2 regions of the Cohnella sp. GCM10020058 genome follow, and region 2 is predicted to be linked to the other one. Evidence: riboswitches for the same ligand, from Rfam matches in the RefSeq annotation. Region 2 holds a riboswitch; the other holds the start of a gene.
The links. Region 2 has a riboswitch for glycine ahead of gcvT (glycine cleavage system aminomethyltransferase GcvT). Riboswitches for the same ligand answer to the same signal wherever they lie in the genome.
Positions count from the first base shown of each region.

Region 1: another riboswitch for glycine. It lies ahead of gcvH (glycine cleavage system protein GcvH); the one in region 2 lies ahead of gcvT (glycine cleavage system aminomethyltransferase GcvT).

Region 1 covers NZ_JBHUJV010000008.1:200,015-210,859, reverse strand. The annotation lists gene tatC (twin-arginine translocase subunit TatC) at 1-262, shown strand, start outside; gene ACFSR7_RS13420 (twin-arginine translocase TatA/TatE family subunit) at 336-536, shown strand; gene ACFSR7_RS13415 (hypothetical protein) at 628-1,311, opposite strand; gene ACFSR7_RS13410 (GDSL-type esterase/lipase family protein) at 1,462-2,166, opposite strand; gene ACFSR7_RS13405 (glycoside hydrolase family 88 protein) at 2,180-3,304, opposite strand; gene ACFSR7_RS13400 (GMC family oxidoreductase) at 3,484-5,199, opposite strand; gene ACFSR7_RS13395 (gluconate 2-dehydrogenase subunit 3 family protein) at 5,222-5,998, opposite strand; gene ACFSR7_RS13390 (hypothetical protein) at 6,125-6,871, shown strand; gene gcvH (glycine cleavage system protein GcvH) at 7,480-7,872, opposite strand; glycine riboswitch at 7,966-8,046, opposite strand; glycine riboswitch at 8,050-8,160, opposite strand; gene ACFSR7_RS13380 (response regulator) at 8,343-9,545, opposite strand; gene ACFSR7_RS13375 (cache domain-containing sensor histidine kinase) at 9,542-10,845, opposite strand, start outside.
Region 2 covers NZ_JBHUJV010000013.1:43,927-54,771, reverse strand. The annotation lists gene ACFSR7_RS21740 (FusB/FusC family EF-G-binding protein) at 1-522, shown strand, start outside; gene ACFSR7_RS21735 (deoxyribonuclease IV) at 1,019-1,909, opposite strand; gene gcvPB (aminomethyl-transferring glycine dehydrogenase subunit GcvPB) at 2,078-3,568, opposite strand; gene gcvPA (aminomethyl-transferring glycine dehydrogenase subunit GcvPA) at 3,565-4,923, opposite strand; gene gcvT (glycine cleavage system aminomethyltransferase GcvT) at 4,933-6,042, opposite strand; glycine riboswitch at 6,177-6,272, opposite strand; glycine riboswitch at 6,276-6,380, opposite strand; gene ACFSR7_RS21715 (threonine aldolase family protein) at 6,492-7,598, shown strand; gene ACFSR7_RS21710 (erythromycin esterase family protein) at 7,656-8,927, shown strand; gene ACFSR7_RS21705 (hypothetical protein) at 8,966-9,445, opposite strand; gene ACFSR7_RS21700 (DeoR/GlpR family DNA-binding transcription regulator) at 9,467-10,267, opposite strand; gene ACFSR7_RS21695 (Gfo/Idh/MocA family oxidoreductase) at 10,502-10,845, shown strand, end outside.

The DNA of each region.
Region 1 (10,845 bases), on a different contig from region 2:
GATGCCGCTCGGGATCGCCTTCGAGATGCCGCTCGTCATGCTCTTTCTGACGAAGCTCGGTCTGCTGGACCCTGCGCGCATCAAGTTTATCCGCAAGTACGCCTATGTGGGGCTCGCAGTCGTCGGCTCGTGCATTTCGCCGCCGGACCTGTTCTCCCACTTGTCCGTGACTGTGCCGCTCCTGCTGCTGTTCGAGTGCAGCGCGCTTGTCGCGAACCGGCAGTTCAGGCTGCGTCGCGCCGCGGGACCTGCACCGGGTTAACGGCGTACAAATTTAAGCCGGCTAAATATGATTATGAATGCGATCAAACATTTATAAAGGAGGTGAACCCACGATGTTTCACAATATCGGCATCTCCGGACTGTTGATCATCTTCGCCATCGCGCTGATCGTCTTCGGTCCGGCCAAGCTTCCCCAGCTCGGCAAAGCCTTCGGCGAGACGCTGCGCGAATTCCGCAGCTCCACCCGCGGCATCATCGAGGACGACAAGCACGAGCCTGTCGCCGAGCTGATCAAGGAGCGGAATCCGACCTGAAGCCGCTCGTTCAATAAAACCCTTCCCTGTTCACCGACCACGACAGTCGCACAGGGAAGGGTTTTTTACGGTCGACGGTATAAGGGTTAAGCTACGCCTCCCGCCGGATCCGCTTTACAATCCGGTCATAGTCGTACAGATTATGCGTCTTGAATGCGAGCTTGCGCGTACCCTTTTCAAAAGAAAATGTGTAGTAGTCCTTTCCCTCGAGATAATCGGCGGAAAAAGAATGCAAAGGAATGGTCTCGACGTTCTGTGCTGCCTCATCCGCTTGAAACATCGATTGGCTCACGATCTGAAGCAGCTCGGGGCCGAACCGGAACGTGCCTTTGATCTTCCGTTCGTCCAGCAGGATCGTCAGTCCTTTGAACTGCTCGACGCCACTCGCCATGCCCGCATGCTGAACGACGATCTCCGTCAGAACTTCGGGCTGCGCTTGATTCGCCGGCGCAGAATAGCCGCCGGTTACTTCCGTAGCTCGAGCCGATCCAGCTGCCGTCGTATTGGCCGTCGGCAGCCTTCCGGCACCCGACCGTGCAGATTGATACGGCGCGGGCGATGCCGTACGGTCGAGCAGCTTCTGCAGCAGATGGATCACTTCCGACAAACCGATGAACAAAAATCCCGCAGCAAGCGCGGACAGCCACCAATACAAGGCGGCCGCAAGCGAGAACTCGCCATACGCATCTTTGCCCAGGCCGATGCCGGCAATGAAGCCGATGGCAATAATCAGAATGCCGATCCCCATCAGAACAACCGATACCGTATTTCTCACCATGCAGCCCCCAATTCAAAATATCTAATTTCCACGATATAACATTTTAATTAACGAGGCAAAATAAAAATGAAGGCCCGCCCCTCGGTCATTTGCATGACTTCTGGGACAGCCCTTCGTTCAAAACGTGCGAGCGCAGTGCCTGCGCTCTTAAATGCGTATTCCCTTCTGCTCCAATGTCTCGCGCAAAGCATCGGCCATAATATCGTAGCCCAGCACATGCGGGTGAAGCCCGTCGTCGGCAAGCCCTTCGCGTAGCTTGAGGCCGTCTTCTTTAGTCATCCGCGAATGATAGTCGACATAGATCGCGCCTTGTTCAGCGGCAACTTTTTGCAAATGCTCGTTCGCACTGATTATGCCTATATTACGCTGGTCATTGTGTCCGGATTGCGGCATATCCGTCGGAAGGATGGAACAGACGACCGGCACGATATCGTTCTCTTTCGCTTTCTTGACCATTTCCTCGATATCGTCGACGAGACCCGGAACGATTTGCTCCGCCGTTTTCCGGTCGCCTGCCGTCCAGCCGTCCATCGCCCAGAAGTTGTTCACGCCGATTTTGATCACCACATGCTTCGGCTTTAACTGGATCACGTCCGCATCGAATCTTCGCAACACGTGGCTGCTGATGTCTCCGCCGATGCCCCGATTCACGATGAACCGACCGGTGCGGCCGAAGTAGGCATTTAACTCCCACATATGCGTGATCGAGTCCCCGATAAATACAAAGTCAACCGGCACCTCGTGCGCGATCAAAATTTCGTTGCCGATGTCGAATTCTCCTCTGCGGCTATCCGCCGCCGCAGCCGTTGCAAAATAGCCCGGTTTAACTAGCTGTACGCGATTTGTCGACATGTTCCCTATCCTTTCACCACGGCTCCAGGCCATTATATTTCAGTTTAAACAGTGCTTCGGCAAAATAATAGTCTCCATAAATGGACGGTGCATCAACGCCAATATCGGCGGCGTAGTAACCGGTCGCATGCAGCAGCAGACCTTCTTCGTTCTCGTCCCATGCGCCGTAGTTTTCATGCAACGAACGAAGGATGCGCTCGGCTGCTTGCTTGTACGCGCCCCCTTCTTCTCCCGGTACCAGGGAGGCCAGATCCAGAAGTCCCGATGCGGCGATGGCCGCCGCAGAGGAATCTCTCGGCATGCCCTCCGCATCCGCAGGCAAACGAAAATCCCAAAAAGGCACCGAGTCCGCCGGTAAATGATCGATATAAAAGCGCGCCACACGCTTGGCTGCCAAAAGATACTTCTCCTTGCCCGTGTATGTATAGCTAAGCGCAAAACCGTACAACGCCCAAGCCGATCCCCTTGCCCACGCCGAACCCGCGGCATAGCCTTGTCCGGCCAGCGCTTCCTTCCGCTCGCCCGTTTCCGGATCGAAGCTGACGATGTGATGGACGGAGCCGTCTTCCTGAAAAAACGACCGAAGCACCGTATCCGCATGAATCTCGGCGATGTGCCGGTATCGCGGATCGGCGATTTCCTTGGAGGCCCAGTACAGGAGCGGCAGATTCATCATGCAGTCGATGATCGCCCAGCCGGTGTGATCCTCATCGCCCCAATTCGGCCAGGCGCGGATAAACCCGCCCGCCGGATTAAATCGGCCCGCCAACAGACTGGCGGCCATCAAGCCGTGGCGCTTGGCTTCCTCATCCTGCAGGAGCTTATATTGATTAATGCTGCTTAACCCAAACATAAAGCCGACATCGTGATGCAGAGCGTCGAACGCCCACAACGTCTTGCTAAGCTGCTGCTCGCATTGTACGGCCAGCTCCTTCATACGTTCATTTTGGGTGTCCCGATAGACCAACCATAGCAGCCCCGGCCAAAATCCTGCGACCCAATCATGCGCGGGACTTCTATTATAGCGGCCATTGACAGAGCCATTCGGGAATGACGCTCCGATGCTTGCACTCGTTCTGCCGATCTTGTCGACGACCTGCCGCCAGGCTTCTTCCGCCCAATTCGCCTTCACATTCATCTTGTTCCTTCCTTCTGCAGGTGGCTTGCCATTTATTTTGACATTCCCTAAATGCGAATGAAATGGCCGTGTTTCAAGGTTATGAACTTTACTTAACCATGTCAGCAAGCCTTATCCGCCATCCGAACACGACAAAGAGCCCCCGCTTCCTCGAAGCAGAGGCTCTCCCTTTACGCGATTTACACCAAACTGCCGCCCTTTTCCCGATACTTGAGAATGCCCTCGGACGCCCGGTAGGCGAGCGCGCCTACCGTATCGGTCGGATTGTAGCCCGAGTTGTGCGGGAAGGCGCTGGCGCCGACGACGAACACGTTCTCCGCGTCCCACATCTGCAAGTAAGTGTTGACCGCTGACGTGTCCGGTGTGGCGCCCATCACGACGCCGCCCGTATTGTGAGTAGACTGGTACGTCGTAATCTCGTAGGGGCCGAGTTCCTTGAGCTGGTCGATATGGCTCGCGCCCATCTCCTTCATGATCTCCGCGCACTTGCCCGACAAGTAGAGCGCAAGCTGGCGATCCTGCTCCTCGAAGTCGAACGTCAGCCGCACGAGCGGATCGCCGTACGCATCCTTGTATGTAGGATCGAGATCGAGGAAGTGATGGCGGAACGGCATGCACGATCCTTGCCCGCCGACGGACAGGAAGCGATTGGCGTATTTGACCGAGTTGGCCTTGAACTCCGCTCCCCAGGATGCGGTCCCTCCGGGCACGGGATTGTTGGCGATCGGGCGCATGCCGGTCTGGCTGATGCTGATCGAGCCCCCGTGGATAAACTTCAGGTCGGTGTGGTCGAAGTTGTCCCCGTTGTAATCGTCGAGCGACACGCCGAGCGAGCCCGCACCCGCGTAGGTATTGAACTGCTTGTCGTCGAAAAAGCCGGCCGCGTTGCCTTTTAGCACCTGGTACGCATAGTTGCGGCCGATTACGCCCGTCCCGCTCGCGGAATCGTACGGCTTGCCGAGTCCGGACATGAGCAGCAGCTTGACATTGTTGAACACGTAGCTGGTTACGACCACGATGTCGGCCGGCTGCACGAGCTCTTCGCCCGTTGTGACATCCGTATACATGACGCCCGTGGCCTTACCGCCTTGGTGAAGGATGCGGCGAACCTGCGAGTGCGTGCGAATCTCGAACTTGCCCGTCTTCAGCGCTACGGGAAGCACGGTGACGACCGGGTCCGCCTTCGCGCCGTACTCGCAGCCGAAGCGCTCGCAGAACGCGCAGTACTGGCACGCGGCGCGGGAGATGCCGTCCGGGTTCGTGTAGGCTTCCGACAAATTGGCCGACGGCATCATGTACGGGTGGAGCTTCAGCTTGGACGCCGCGTCGCTGAACATGCTGAGCGCGGGCGACTTCTTCATCGGCGGCGTCGGATAGTCGGCCGAACGCTTCCCTCCGAGCGGGTTGGGCTCCCCCGAGATGCCCGCGAGCTTCTCGAACTTGTCGTAATACGGTTCCATCTCGTCGTAGGTGAGGCCCCAGTCCTGAATCGTCATGCCGTCCGGAATCTTGTTCTTGCCGTACCGTTCGATCGTCTTGGAACGAATCTCGAAGTCGTACGGAAGGAAGCGGTAGGTCTGGCCGTTCCAGTGCACGCCGGCTCCGCCGAGCCCTTCGCCCAGCAGGAACGAGCCGTACGACCGCATGGGCAGCGCCCGGATTTTCTCCGTGCTTCGGAAAGTCACCGTATCCTTCGATAAATCCTGCATCAGCTCGTACCGCAGCCCGTAGCGCAGCTCGTCGTGGACCATAAAATAGTCCTCCGTCTTGCGCTCCTTGCCGCGCTCCAGGCCGACGACGTTCAGTCCGCTCTTCGTCAGCTCGGCGGCAATGATGCCGCCCGCCCAGCCGACGCCCACGATGACGACGTCCGTTTTCGGCAGCGTCTTGGCCATAATCGCTTCTGTCCTCTCCGCCTTAGTGGGCGCTTAGATGGTCTTGCAGGCTGCTCGGCGCGATGACCGCGAAGTCCTTGTCGATGATATCCGTGTAGCTCATCTGGTTGCCGGGGTAGCTTCGCATCTTCCAGCCGTTCATGTCCGCGTTGCCGCCGTAAAGCGGATCGCTGTACGCCCCTTCGAGCGTGCTGCTCCGCAGCATTTTGAAAAAACCGCTCGCCGAGATCGTCGTCAGCTTCGCTTCGTCGGACTCGAACGCCTTCAGCACCTCGTCCTGCTGCTCGGCCGCGAGCTCCGTAAAGCCCTTCGTAAATTTCGTCTGGCTGTAATTTTCCAATTCCCGCAGTCCGATCTCGAACATTTCCCGCCGCTTCAAGCGGCCCTGATAACCCTGCACTTTCTCCCCCGCGTAAAAGGGAGGCGACATGTATTCCCTGGAATTGAATCCCCACTCGCCCGCCAGCTGGTGGTCGATAAAAAACGGGACCCCGAGCGCCAGCGCGCCTGGACCGGCGTCGTCCGCGGGAAAAATCCGCTCCGTAGCCGCCGATACGATGCCGAGCTGCTCCTGCGTAAAGAACATGGGCGCGCGATTGTAGCTTTTGATGTCCGTCGCCGTGCCCTCGCCCGTTTCGGGAGCGGTCTCCGTTTTCTTAGACGGCCGGATCAGGCTACCGAGCGCCCCGCCCACGATAACGCCGCCGACCGCATAGCCGGCCTGGACGAGAAATTTCCGCCGGGAAGGCTGCTCGACCTTGTCGTGACCGGAGCCGCCCTTTTGATTCGGGTCAGCCATCCTTTCACCTCCATTGTTCGTTCCGGATTTTTCCCCCTTAGTTTTTTCCAAAATTAAGTCCTTATGCATTCCTTGCGGCTGGCTATGCTAACTTCAAACCAATCCAATATAAGGTGGAGATTCGCCATGGCAAACGCAATCGCAACTAAGCGCCGGATGCTCGCGATCGCTTGCGCCGCAAGCGTGCTGACGCTGGCCGCCTGCCAGAGCCACAGCTTGCGCGAGCAGTCGGTCAAGCAAGCGGCAGACGCGCAGCGCATCGTAGACGACCGGCTGAAGATGCACTCCGTGCAGCGTCCGCAGATTGCAGGGCAGCATGATCCGGCGGTTATCCCGAGCGTCGACCGGGAGAAGACGCGGACGACCAACCAATACGGCGCATCGGGACAAGGCATGGGCAGCGGCGTGCTGAGCCGGATCGGCAGCTCGGGGCTGCGCGGCCGGGGCACTTCCTCCGATCTTGAGGCCGAACTGGCCGGCGCCGGGCTGGCCGGCATTCGCGTGCTCGTCGCGAACGACGCCGTATTCCTCGCGGCCAAGGACCGGGGGCCGTCCGCTTCCGCCGCGGATCCCCTGCAGCGCAAGCTGCTGAGCGGCACCGGAGGCCTGTCCGGCAAAGGTCCGGAGCCCGGCCCGCACGGCGGCGTCGGCATCCGCTCCGTCGACACGGACAAGACGGATACGCTGGCCGCGGCCGAGCAATGGCTTAAAGATCGCGGCTACGGCGAGCGCATCGTCACCGTTGCCGGCCCGGAGGCCGTCGCGCTAATCGACCGCTTGCGGTCGCAGGGCGCGGACGGGACGTCCGGGAGCCACGATCAGGAGATCGCGCAGTTGATGAGGCTGGCTGGCGCGGCGAAGGATGGGAGGTAGTTCGGAGATATTCGAACGCAGATATATGAAAAAGCCGCCAGGAAGGATCGCCTGGCGGTTCTTTGGCGGTAGCAAATACAATCAGCGGATTAACCCCAACCGCCTGAATGCATTAAAGACTGCGCCACATTCTAGAGTGACGCCGGCAGCGATGCGCGATCGGACGATGCCTCTCCGTGAGCGCGATTCGCCTGCCGGAGGGGAACAGATAAATGCCTGCAAATTTACATCCTTTTCCTGTATGACAGACTTTGAACAATAAAAAGATGCGAATATGCAGGCTTTGATCTCTTCCCTTCGTGATTTTCGGGTTTCGCAGCTAAATAGATGCTGATTTGCAGGCATTTCCGCTTCCATTCGTCAAATCGGCTGAAAGCCTGCACGGATGCAGGCATTTATTTACCGTACCGCCGCTTTCTTGGGTTTCTCCCTCTAGGTTTTACTTTTACTTTTACTTTTACTTTTACTTTTACTTTTACTTTACTTGCCAACTCCTCGCCTCTAACCCTGCTACTGGTTTACAGAAGGCGATATTTTATCTCCGCATCATAAAGCTGGCTGTCCCGAGCTTACGGCTTCAGTCATTGATCTTCCGCGTAAAAGCCAAACTACTTGCTCGCGAGGAATGTCTCGTATTTCCCGGCATCCATCAGGCCCTTGACCGCCTCCGCAGGATCGCCATCCACCTCGACCTCGACGATCCAGCCTTCTCCGTAGGGGTCCGCATTAACCTTCTCCGGCGCAGTCAGCAGATCCTCGTTCACGCGCACGACTTTGCCGTCCACGGGGCTGAAAAGATCCGACACCGTCTTGACCGATTCGATCGTCCCCATCGGCTGGTTTGCCGCGAGTTCGTCTCCTACGCCGGGCAGCTCGACAAAGACGATGTCCCCGAGCAAGCTCTGCGCGTAATCAGTGATGCCGACACGTATGACGCTCGCCGTCGCCTCCGCCCACTCATGCTCCTCGGTGTAGCCCAATCCCGCCTTGATCTCGCTCATCTTCGTCATCCTCTCGTGTGTGGTCGCACCGCTGCCTGCCGCAATAAGCGCCGAACGGCAAAAAAGGACAGAGCAACGGCATGCTGCCGTATGCTCTGTCCCGGGTACCTGAGAGATTAGACGAGGCGTTCGCTCCGCCCTTACCCCTTTGGTGGCTGTTCGCTCTCTCCAGAGGCGCGTCGGATGGCGGTACTTTTACCTGAAAGTTTGGTCCTGCCGGCGGGCTTGCCGCGGACTTGCCCCTTCGGTGCCGCGCCTGTCGGCGCAGTCTCTCCCTGCCATCTTCATCCGCAATATTCGTTTGACACGGATAGCTTAATTCACGCAGGGAATAGATGTCAATCTATTTGAAGCAACCGGCGTCACGAGACGCATTCCCGCGGATTCGGCGTCTAAAATTAAAAACGTTCCTGACGCCGATAGCAGCGATCTGCCTTCGAGTCCGGAACCTATGTTTAGGCATGCTCCCGCTACTCGAACTCTCCTTCTCCGACATCTGCCGCCGCGCCGCCCCTGACTTCCTGCCGGTACTCCGACGGCGTGCTGCCCGCTTTCTTGCGGAACACCTGCGAGAAGTGACGTACGTCCGGATAGCCGACCCGCTCGGCGATATCGCCGATCTTCAGCTCGGAGCCGCCAAGCAGCTCCATCGCGCGCGCGATCCGCAGGTTGGTAACGTACTCCTTGAAGCCCGTCCCCGCCTTCTGTTTGAACAGCTGGCTGAAGTAGACCGGGTTTAGGTAAACGATGGACGCCACTTTCTCCAGTCCGATCTCCTCGCCGAAATGCGTATGGATGTACTGTACCGCGACCTCGATCGCCTTTTCCCCGCCGCTCGCGTAGTGATCGTACACCTGCGCGGACGATGCGCTGCGCATGCGCCGCACCTCGCCGGGCACGGCCGCCAGATCGTCGATCCGCCCCGAATGCAGCACCTGGAAGGGCGTTTTCAAGTAACGCTTCAGATGAGTGCGGAGCTTGTCGACGAGCAGGCCGAGCCCAGCTTCCTCCCGCAGCGTCACGAGTCCAAGCAGACTATGCGCGTCGATGCTCGCGACGAAGCCTTTGCCCGCGGAGTCCATCAGCTCGGTCAGCACATTTTCCACGATGAAATGCTCCAACTTTGTGTCCGCGTCGCTATCCAGACGGACCATGAGCAAATTGAAGTACGGGTGGCTCTCGGTAAACGGCGCGATATCGATGCCGCCCAGATCGAGCCCGGACGCCCAACGCGCGAATACGCCTTCCCGGAGGAACCGCAGATTGCGCTTCATCAGGTCTGCTTCCTTGTTGCGCTCGCTCTCCTCCGCGATCTCGCGCGCGAGCTCGTCGATCAGTCCGACGAGCGACTCCTTGCCGATCGGCTTCAGCATATAATCCCTGGCGCCGAGCCGCACGGCCTCCTGCGCGTATGCGAATTCGGAATGCGCCGAGATGACGACCCACTTCACATGCGGCTGCTTGCGCCGGGAGAACGCCATCAGCTCGAGCCCCGTCATGCCCGGCATCAGCACGTCGGTCAGCACCAAGTCGACATGCTTTGTCCGCAGCGCTTCAACGGCTTCCTCCGGATTCCCGGCGAGCAGAACGCGATGCTCGGGGAACCCGCGGGAGATCGTCCGCTCGATGCCGCTGCGGATGACTTCTTCATCGTCGACGACGAGAATATTCATCGGGAATCCCCCTCTTCTGCGGGTTTCGGAAACGAAACCGTAATCTTCGTGCCGCGCTCGCGTTCGCTCTCGATCCGAAGTCCGAACCCGTCCCCGTACATCAGTGCAATGCGGCGATGCACGTTCGCAAGACCGATGCCCCGGCGTCCGGCGGGATCCTCCTGCCGGCCCGGCGACACGGCTGCCTCCTCCAGCGATCGCCGAATGCGGAGCAGCGTCTCCTCGTCCATGCCGACGCCGTTGTCCTCGACGACGATGACGAGCGCGTCCTCCGTCTCCTCCGAGCGGATCCGGAGCGAGCCTTCTCGGCTCAGCGGCTCAAGCCCGTACTTTACGGCGTTCTCCACGATCGGCTGCAGGATCATCTTCGGCACCTGAGCGCCGAGCCAGCGCTCTTCCACCTCGATCTCGGTATTCACGCGCCCGCCTAGCCTCGTCTCAATGATGGTCAGATAATGGCGCAGCTGCTCGAGCTCGAGGCGGAGCGGCGCACGCGAAGCTTCCTCCCAGTCGCTGCTATACCGGAAGATCCGGGATAGTGCCAGGATCAGGCGCCCCAGCCGATCGTTCTCCCGCTCGTCGAGCATCCAGTAGATCATGTCGAGCGTGTTAAACAAAAAGTGCGGGTTGACCTGGGATTGCAGCGCCTGCAGCTGAGCGTTTTTCTCGCTGATCGACAACAGCTTCTCCCGCTCGATCAAGTTGTCCATCTGATAGACCATTCGGTTAAACGAGCCGACGAGCACGTTAAGCTCCTGATAGGAATGGACACGGACCCGCCCCTGAAAGTTCCCTAGCTCAACCTGCTTCATCTGCTGGATCAGCCGCTTGAACGGCGAGGAGAACGAGCGCGACACGAGCGTCGCGAGCGCCGTCGCCGCGACGACGAGCAGGATGACGACCGTGAGCAGGAACCGCTGCGTCTGCTTCAGCTCCAGCTTCAGGTCGCGCTTCGGCGTCACCCCGATGACCGTCCAGTCCGCCGTGCCGATCCGGGCCGCCGTCAGCAGTGCGTCCTTGCGGTCGCGCACGGCGACCTCGCCTTTCTTCAGCGTGCCCGGCCAATCCGCGGGCAATGCCTCCGCCCCCTCCTCGCCGGAACCATCCACCTCCGGCCTCGTCCGGACGATGACGTTCCCGGCCGAATCGCGAATGACGACGCTGCTGCCCGGACCGATGCTGGCGTTGGAGAGCGCCGAGAGGATCGGGTCCTCCTCGGTCTCGATCAGCACGTAGCCGACCGACTTCATCGTGCTGAGCTCGAACAGCTGGCGGCCGAACGCGAACACCGGGCTGTCGA
Region 2 (10,845 bases):
CTCGCGGAGGCGTTCCCCGATGCGAACGAAGCGGCGCTTGAGATTGTTCAACGCGGATCCGAGCTCGGTACCGCGCCGGAGTTCCAGCTGTATCTGGCTTCTCTGGAGAGTCACCGCATCGCGTTCGAACCCGGGACGGAGCAGCAACTGAAAAAGCTGTATCCGAAGATCAAGAAGCTGAAGCTTCCGGATCTGGCCGCGCTGGATAGGAAAGCGATCAGCTATCTGGGCTGGTCGGACATCGCTGCGAACAAGCTTTTTATCGTGTACCCGCTGGATGGCCGGCTCGTCGGCATAGAGGGAAGGTTCACGCCGACGAATAAAAAAGGGACCTGCTTCGTGTGCAACCGGCAGACGGAGGTTGGCCTGTTCACGGCGCTTACCAAGTCCAGGCCTGCGAACGCATCGCCGGACTACTACAAGGCGATCGGCAATTATATGTGCGCAGACAGCGAGGTCTGCAATCATAACATTACGGATCCGGCGCCGCTCGAGCAATTTTTGAGCAACGTGGTGAAGTAGAGGTATCGTAAGGCGAAGTTTAGTAAGGTGAAGTTTAGTAAGGTTAGTAAGTCAGTCAGCTGAATGAAAAACGGTGAAGCACACGTGGCTTCACCGTTTTTTTAACATTCTGGCACGGACGGCGGGCGGCGTTTCAAAGACAGGCAAGCGCGCATTTGGTGCGCCGGCGCTTTTTCGGATGCTTGGTGAGTCGAAAAACCTGCATTGGTACATGTATTTTCTGCCGAATGGCGCCACTTGATGAAATTCCTGCAAATGTGCAGGTAAATTCAAAGCAAAAGCCTTAAATCAGGAGGATGGAGGAAATTACCTGCACATTCGCAGGTATTCTGTACTTAAGGAGCGACATAGGCGTAAAAAGATGTAAATTTGCAGGCATTGTGGTGAAAGGACGAACATGAGCGATCGGCCAATCCATTAGGTTGAATGTCGGATAAGCCATCGATAAAAAATCGATAAGCGCACCTCGCGAATCGAGTTTTAGAGTTCCGCACGTTTAGGACACTGCAGACGTCTTCACGACAGGTGCGTCGACTTCGCCGCGCAGCAGCGAGATCTCATGCTTGTAGGGCGGGTTGACGTACTTCTTTGCCCCGATCGACGGCGTCTCGAGCAGCATGGGGAGGCCTTGCAGCTGGGGATGACGCACGACATAGCGGAGGGCATCCAGCCCGATGAAGCCGTGTCCGATATTTTCGTGCCTGTCCTTGCGGGAGCCTCGCTCGTGCTTGGAATCGTTGATGTGCAGCACCTTCAGCCGATCCAGCCCGACAATTCGGTGGAACGCGTCCAAGACGCCGTCAAAATCGGCAGCGACGTCGTACCCGGCATCATGGATATGGCAGGTGTCGAGACAGACGGACAAGCGCTCATTGTGCGTGACGCCTTCAATGATTCGTGCCAGCTCCTCGAAGCTTCTGCCGCACTCGGTACCTTTGCCCGCCATCGTCTCCAGCGACACCTGAACGTCTCGCCGTTCGGACAGCACTTCGTTAAGTCCTTCGACGATACGCGCGATACCCGCTTCCGCGCCTGCGCCGACATGCGAACCGGGATGCAGGACGAGCTGGCGGCTGCCGAGCGCTTCGGTTCGCGCCAATTCTTCGTGTAGCAGCTCGACGCCGAATTCGAACGTTCGTGGCGAGGTCGTGTTGGCCAGGTTGATGATAAACGGCGCGTGAACAACGATGTTCGAGATGCCGTGCTCGCGCATATGAGCGGTTCCCCGTTCGATATTAAGCGCTTCGATCGGTTTGCGGCGGGAGTTGTGAGGCGCGCCGGTGTATATCAAAAACGTATTTGCGCCATAAGATGCCGCTTCCTCGCTGGCTTGCAGCAGCATGCGGGGACCGGACATCGATACGTGCGAGCCGATGAATAAAGACATGACCGCGATCCGCCTTCCCCTGGGTATATGGCCCACTGAAATTTATATCATATAGAACATCATCATAAATCGCATGACATCCCGGGTCCATTGCCAAATAAAACAAACGAAATGAAGCGCGCAGCCGCTCTGAGAAAAGAGGGCTACGCGCTATAGGCAACAGGTGGCTTAGCTGCAAGTGCAATTAAGCACCGGCTTGCGGGCGGCGGTCGTCTCGTCGAGACGCCGTACGACGGTTCCGTAGGGAGCGTTCAGAACGAGCTCCGGATTCGTACGGGCTTCCTCGGCAATCCGGATCATCGTATCGATGAAGCCGTCGAGCGTCTCCTTGCTCTCGGTTTCGGTCGGCTCGATCATGATGCACTCCTCGACGTTAAGCGGGAAATAGATGGTCGGCGGATGGTAGCCGAAGTCGAGCAGGCGCTTGGCGACGTCGAGCGTGCGTACGCCGTATGCTTTGAGGCGGCGTCCCGACATGACGAATTCGTGCTTGCATACGCCCGGGTACGGAATCTCGTAATGGGGCGCGAGGCGAGCCATCATGTAGTTGGCGTTAAGCACGGCGCACTCGGAGACGCGGCGCAAGCCTTCCGGTCCGTAGGTCCGAATGTACGTATACGCGCGGACGAGGATGCCGAAGTTGCCGTAATACGCCTTGACGCGTCCGATCGACGCCGGGATATCGTAGTCAAAGTAGTACGTGCCGTCTTCGCGGCGGGAGACGATCGGCTTGGGCAGGAACGGGATTAACCGACTCTTCACGCCAACGGGACCCGCGCCAGGTCCGCCGCCCCCGTGCGGCGTGCTCATCGTCTTGTGCAGGTTCAGGTGCACCACGTCGAAGCCCATGTCGCCCGGACGCGTAATGCCCATGATCGCGTTAGCGTTCGCCCCGTCGTAATACAGCAAGCCGCCCGCTTCGTGGACGATCCCGGCGATCTCGACGATCTGCTCTTCGAATAAGCCGAGCGTGCTGGGATTGGTCAGCATGAGCGCTGCGGTGTCGCTGCCGACAGACGCGCGCAGCGCCTCCAGATCGACCATGCCGCGCGCGTCGGACTTGATCGTGACCGTCTCGAACCCGGCGACCGTTGCGCTCGCAGGGTTCGTGCCGTGCGAGGAATCGGGAACGATGACCTTCGTGCGGTGCTCGCCGCGGCTCTCGTGATAGGCGCGGATCATCATGAGGCCGGTCCATTCCCCGTGGGCGCCTGCCGCCGGCTGCAGCGTCACCTGATCCATGCCGGTGAGGGCGGCGAGGTCGTTTTGCAGCGTGTACAGCAGCTCCAGCGCGCCCTGAATGCTCTCCTCCGGCTGGTAGGGGTGGATCTTCGCGAAGCCGGCGAGGCGGGCCGTGTCTTCGTTGATTTTCGGGTTGTACTTCATCGTGCAAGAGCCGAGCGGGTAAAAGCCGTTGTCGACGCCGAAGTTGCGGCGGGACAGCTCCGTGTAATGGCGGACGACGTCGACTTCGTAAACTTCGGGCAATGCGGCCGCCGTCTCGCGCAGCATGGCGGCCGGAATAAGCTCGGAGGCCGGAAGCTCAGGCACGTCGCACGGCGGCAGCGAGTAAGCGACGCGGCCAGGCTTGCTCAGCTCAAAGATCAATGCTTTTTCCTTCGGCCCTCCAGCAGCTCCTGCATTCTCCGATGCGTTCATACGGCCACCTCCCCCAATTTGCCCACGAAGCTGTCGATTTCTTGACGCGTGCGTTTCTCGGTAACGGCGATCAGCATGTGGCCTGCCAGCTCCGGATATGCGATGCCCAGGTCATAGCCGCCGAGGAAGCCGGCTTTGAGCAGCTTTATATTCGTTTCTTGAACCGAGACCCCTCCCGGGAGCTTTACGACGAATTCGTTAAAGAACGGGGCGCCGAACGGAAGCTTAAAGCCGCTTCGATTCAGCTCGCCGGCTGCATAATGCGCCTTTTGCAAATTTAAATTCGCCGCGTCCTGCAGTCCTTGCTTGCCCATCGTCGAGAGATAGATGGAAGCGCACAGGGCGAGCAGCGCCTGGTTGGAGCATATGTTGGACGTTGCCTTCTCGCGGCGGATATGCTGCTCTCGGGCTTGCAGCGTCAGTACGAAGCCGCGCTTGCCGTCGATGTCGGTCGTCTGGCCTACGATGCGTCCAGGCATCCGGCGCATGAGCGGCTCGGCGACGGCGAAGAAGCCGCAGGTCGGTCCGCCGAGCGATTGCGAGATGCCGAGCGGCTGCGCGTCGCCGACGCAGATGTCCGCGCCGAGCTTGCCCGGCGTCTCGAGCAGGCCGAGCGCCATGGGATTGGCGCTGACGACAAACAGTCCCTTGACGCCGTGAATGATCGGCTCGATGGCGGCCAGGTCCTCGACGGCGCCGAAGAAGTTCGGCGATTGCACGAGTACGGCGGCCGTGTCGGCGGTGACGGCTTCGCGCAGCGCGTCCAGGTCGGTGACGCCGTCCGCGCAGCCGACCTCCGCGATGTCCAGATTGAGCCCGCGAGCCATCGTGCGGAGCGCTTCGCGCGCTTCCGGATGCACGGCGCGGGAGACGACCAGCTGCTTGCGCCTGGTGGCGCCGGCGGAGAGGGCGCCAGCCTCGGACAGCGCGGTGACGCCGTCATACATGCTCGCGTTGGCGACCTTCATGCCGGTCAGCTCGCAAATGTACGATTGAAATTCGAAGATGGCCTGCAGCTCGCCTTGGCTGATTTCCGGCTGATAGGGGGTATAGGCGGTATAAAATTCGGAGCGGGAGATCATGTGATTAATGACGACGGGGAGATGATGGTCGTAAATGCCGGCGCCGAGGAAGCTCTTGTATCGATCGGTATCGGCGTTGCGCCCGGCCAGATCCTTCAAATGCGCCAGCAGCGAGAACTCGTCGAGCGCGCCGGACATCGGCATCGTGCCGAGATAACGAATGGCCTCCGGAATGTCGCGGAAGAGCGCTTCGAGGGACGGGACGCCGATCGTCTCCAGCATGTCGGCCTGGTCCTGCTCGGTCATCGGGATGTATCGATGGAGATTAGGCATGGCGGTTCATCACTCCTTGGGCAGTCTTTTGTAAAAAGGGGTGCGGATCACTTCGGCTTTCAGCCGTTTGCCGCGAATCTCGACTTCGACCTCGGTGCCGATCGCGGCGAATGCTGCGTCGACCAGGGCAAGTCCCAGGCTGCGCTTCAGCGTCGGCGATTGCGTTCCCGATGTCACCTCGCCGATCCGCTTATCGCCGGAGAAGACGGAGTAGTGAGAGCGAGGGATGCCTCTGTCGATCATCTCGATGCCGACCAGCTTGCGGGGCAAGCCTTCATCCTTTTGTCTGACCAGCGCGTCCTTACCGATAAAGTCGTCTTTGTCCAGCTTGACGAAGAAGCCGACGCCGGCTTCGAGCGGCGTGATCGCTTCCGACAGCTCTTGCCCGTAGAGCGGGAGCCGCGCTTCCAAGCGAAGCGTATCGCGGGCGCCGAGTCCGGCAGGAACGAGTCCAAGCGGTTCCCCGGCAGCCATCAACACATGCCAGACGTCGCCTGCACGCTCGGCCGACACATAAATTTCAAACCCGTCCTCGCCGGTGTATCCCGTCCGGGAGATCAGAACGCCGACACCAGCCAGCAGCGTACCCTGCTTGAAGTTGAAGCCGGGGAGCGCCAGAACGTCCGGTTCCGCGCCGGCTGCCTGGAGAATCTCCGTAGCGCGAGGCCCCTGAAGCGCGAGCAGCGCGTAGTCGTCCGAAGCGTTCTCAAGCGACACGTCCCCGCACAGATGCGAGCGCATCCATTCGTAATCCTTGTCGATGTTGGCGGCGTTCACGACGGCCATGTAACGGTCCGCCGCGAGCCGGTAGACGAGCAAATCGTCCACGACGCCCCCGTCGGGGAAGCACATGAGCGTGTAATGCGCCTGGCCGTCCGTTAGTTTCGACACGTCGTTGGTCGTCACGCGTTGGAGGAAGTTCTCAGCGCCCCTGCCCGTGATGATGAATTCTCCCATATGGGACACATCGAACAGGCCGGCGTGCAAGCGTACCGCGTCATGCTCCTTTTGAATGCCGGAGAACTGCACGGGAAGATCCCAGCCGCCAAAATCGATGCAGCGGACGCCGGGATGACCGGCATAAATCGGGTAGAGAGGGGTTCTTTTCAATTCGGTCATCGTGGTTTTTCGCCTCCTCGATTGAAGCCATGATTAATATTTTAAAAGCCTCGGTCGGTATTGCCGGACGCAAAAAAGGACAGCCGCAAAAAGAAAGCGCGCCCCCAGCCGAAGCTGCCTGCGTCCTCTTTTCGCTCTGTCCTTTGTACCTGAGAGTTACCTTAGGTCCGAATCGGAACCAAGTTTCCCCGTGGGTGATCCCGCTGGATGCTGCGGAATGCTCTCCAGAGTCGCGTCCGGCAAAGGTCCTTTTGCCTGAGAGATTCTCCTCTTGCGAGGGTTACTCCTTCGGCGCCGCCTCCAAGTTCACGATGGGCGATCTCTCCCGTTGCCTTCATCCGCATTATGCTTTTGTCGTTACAGTCTATTCATACATGAGTCTGGGAGGAAGTGTCAACGTTAATTTGCATGGTATACTGGGGAAATCGAAAATCAGGGAGGGTCTCGACATGAGCGACAGCATGACTTTGGCGGATGCATTCAAAAACAGCAAGCATCCGGTCGTCGAACACGGCAAGCGGAACGTCCAGGTGTTATTGGACGCATTCGAAGGAATGGACGGGAACGCGAGCAGCGATATGTACGGAAAAGGGGAAATCATCGAGCGGTTTCAGGCGAAAATGGCCGCTTATCTGGGCAAGCCGGAGGCCGTCTTCTTTCCGAGCGGGACGATGGCGCAGCAGATTGCACTGCGGATTCACTGCGACGAGACGGGGAATCGAAAGGTTGCCTATCATCCGCTCAGTCATCTGGAGCTTTACGAGGAGGACGGCCTGAAGGAGCTGCACCGGATCGAAACCGTGCTGCTGGCCGATCAAGAGCGGCTTATCCGGCCGGAGGACGTCCGGTTGATCGGCGACGATGTCGCATGCCTGCTGCTTGAGCTGCCTCAGCGGGAGATCGGTGGTCAACTGCCTCCCTATGCGGATCTTGAGGAAATTTCCGCTTACTGCCGCAGCCGCGGCATAAGGCTGCATCTGGACGGCGCGCGCCTGTTCGAGATTTTGCCGCATTACGGGAAATCCGCTGCCGAGATCTGCGCGTTGTTCGACAGCGTTTACGTGTCGTTTTACAAAGGCCTGGGCGGCGTTGCCGGAGCGATATTGGCGGGAAATGCAGCGCTCACAGAGCGTTCGAAGATCTGGAAGCGGCGGCATGGCGGCGATCTGATCAGCCTGTATCCATACATAATCAGTTCGGATTATTACTTTGACCTGCGAATCGGCAAAATGGCACAGTATTATGAAGAAGCGAAGGCGCTGGCGGCAATGTACAACGATTGCGGGGATGCGATCCGAACGGTCCCGGCGGAGCCGGTGTCCAATATGTTCCACGTCCATGCGAATGTGCCGAAGGAAGCATTGGAATCGATCTTGGTCGGCGTATGCGAGGCGACGGGCGTCGGCTTGTCCGCTTGGGTCAAAGCGCTGGAGGAAGGAAGCAGCGCTTATGAGGTCAGCATCGGCGACCGTTATGCCGCGGTTCCGGAAGACCGGTTGCGCGAAGCGTTCGCCTTCCTCAGAGAAAAGCTGTCGGAGAACGGGTATCGGGCTTGAAGATCGCGCGCATCCTAACGCAGAGATGTCGTTCGTCTTAAAGCGAAGGAGACCGATATGCGCAAAAATGATCTCGAAGCGCTTCAAGCGCTGGAGCGCCATGCGACGCCATTTCTCGGGGCAGCCTACGCGGAAGCGCTCGTGGAGCGTGCCGGCGAAGCCAAATTCGTGCTGATCGGCGAGGCTTCGCACGGCACGTCCGAGTTTTACGCCGAGCGGGCGGAACTGTCCAAGCGGCTTATCGTCGAGAAAGGCTTTAAGTTCATTGCAGTCGAGGGCGATTGGCCTTCTTGTTATGTGCTGAACCGTTATGTGAAAGGCGACGAGGCAGCCGGCACGATCGCTGCGGAAGCCCTGCGCGACTTTGCGCGGTGGCCGACCTGGATGTGGGCCAACCGCGAGGTCGCGGCGTTCGCAGACTGGCTTCGCGTCTACAACGACGGCAAGGCCGAAGAGGACAAGGTCGGCTTCTACGGCATCGATCTGTACAGCTTGTGGGCGTCGATGGACGAGATCCTGCAGTACCTCGGGCAAAAGGACGATGCAGACCTGGAGTCGGCCAAGCGCGCCTTCGAATGCTTCGAACCGCACGGGCGGGAGGAGCATCGATACGGGATCGCGGCCAACTTTTATGGCGAGGGCTGCGAAGCGGAGGTCGTCGCGCTGCTGCGCAAGCTGCAGGACAAATGGCAGGCCGCGCGTCCGGGTGACCGCGAGGATGCGTTTGCCGCCGAGCTGAATGCGCTGGCGGTGAAAGGCGCGGAGGATTATTACCGGACGATGATCCGTCACGATGCGGAATCGTGGAACGTGCGCGACAGGCACATGATTGCGGCGCTCGAGCGGCTTATGGCTTTTCATGGACCGATGGCAAGGGCCATCGTCTGGGCGCACAATACACATATCGGCGACGCACGCGCGACTGACATGGCCGATGAAGGCATGGTAAATGTCGGACAGCTGCTGCGCGAGACCTACGGCGGCAAAGTTTACGCCGTGGGCTTCGGTACTTACGAAGGCACCGTCATCGCCGGACGCGGATGGGGCCGTCCTTTGGAGGAGATGAAGGTTCCCCCGGCCAAATCCGGGAGCCTCGAAGAGCTGCTTCACCGGATCGAGCCTGCCGACAAGCTGCTCATGCTCGACGATGCCGAGCAGGTACTGCGCGAGCGGTCGCTTGGTCACCGCGCGATCGGCGTCGTTTATCATCCGGAACACGAGCGCGGCAATTACGTGCCTACGACGCTTGCGGAACGGTACGACGCGTTTATATTTATGGACCGGACGTCCGCGCTTGCGCCGCTGGCCGTCGAGCCGGCCTTTTCATAATCCCGCAAGGAAAGCCTGTGACAGCGAGGATCGATAAGCTACGCATAAAGGAGCTGCATGTGCCAATGCGGTCTACGGAGTATATCGGCTGCTTTGCTGGCTCCAATAACCTGCATTTGTACATGTATTTTCTGCCGACCAAGCGAGCTTGATGCAATACCTGCAAATATGCAGGTAAATTCAAAGCACACGCCGGAAAACGGACTTGTGGAGGAAAATGGATGTAAATTTGCATCTTTTCTGCTCAAACGAGCAAGTATCGGCGAAAATAGATGTATATTGGCAGGAATTACGCAAAGATCGGCGCGGTGACGATAGGCCAACAATAGGAAGGCTCGCTGGATGAGCCTGCTTTGCAGGCATTGCGCAAAGAAGGGTGCGCCGATTGGCCGACCAATTGCAAGGCTCGCCGGATGAGCCAGCGATCTGCGTTCCGCGCGATAATCGCGTTTCGGATATCCGACAAAATCAAAAGAACCGCCGGGGCGAAACTCTCCCGGCGGCTTTTTTACGAGCAAAAAAGGTGACTGCCCCGAACGTCAACGGACTTGCTCGACCATCACTTCCATGCCCGCTTCGGTCATCTCGCGCAGGTGCTGCCCGGTTATCCGGCTGTCGGTGATAACCAGATCGATCTCGCCGGGCTCCGCGAACTGGACGAACGAATTTTTGCCGATCTTGGCGCTGTCGCACAGGAGCACGACCTGCGTCGCAATGCGGATCATCGTTCGCTTGACCTCGGCCTGGTTCATGTCCGGCGTCGTGCAGCCTTTGCGGGCGCTGAAGGCATTGGTGCCGAGGAATACCTTGTCTACGTTCAGCTCGGACAGCAGCTTGACGGCGAACGGACCGACGGTGCAGTGAAAATGCCGGCGCAGCATGCCCCCGATGACGACGACGGACACGTTGTCGAGTCGTTCAAGCAGCGAAGCGATCTCGATGTCGTTGACGATGACGGTCAGATTCTTTTTGTGTTGCAAATGGCCGCACATCTCTCTGGTCGTCAGACCTGCATCCAAAATGATGATATCGCCGTCTTCGACCAGCTCGGCGGCCTTTTTGGCGATCGCTTCCTTGAGGCTCAAGTCCTTGACCGTCTTGCCCTTGTTGTCAAGCTCGAAGCCGACCGGCGCGGCATCGCTGGGGATCGCGCCGCCATGCGTGCGCTTGATGAGGCCTCTTGCTTCGAGATCCCGCAGATCGCCCCGGATCGTAGCCGGCGACATTTTGAAGAAGGCGACAAGGTCGGGCACGAGCACCTTTCCGCGTTCCTGAACCATTCTGACAATGGCCGCCTGCCGCTCCTCGGCAAACATAACGTCCGAATTCCCCTCGCTCATGGTCATCTTCCTTTAAGGTTGAATGAATATCGCAAATTAGATCATCCGATCGCAAAAATGATCAATCGAGCACGCGAATCTTCTGAATTATACTATATAACAGCTAACGATTGTTGTTAGATCGTAAAAGGAAGCGGATTTTGAACGAAATCTTCTAATTCGATGGCAAACGACAACGGGGCGCATCTGAACGAAAATAACTTCTAACTTATTAAAGGTGGGTGAGCAGGGCTCATGCAGCAGAGAGATATCGGCGTATGCATTATCGGAGCGGGCAGAGCGGGCATGATCCACGCCGCCAACTTCCGGAAAAACGTGCCGTTCGCCAGACTCGTCGCCGTCGTCGACCCGAACCAAGAAACGGCCGGATCGGCGGCGAAGGAGCTTGGAATCGACCGGTACTATACGGACTACAGGCAAGCGCTATCGGATGCGGATATCGACGCCGTCGTCGTCGTGACGCCTACGATCTATCATCGCGATATTGTCGTGGCGTCTGCGCAGGCGGGCAAGCACGTGCTATGCGAAAAGCCGATGGCGATCAACGAGCGCGAATGCGACGAGATGATCGCGGCTTG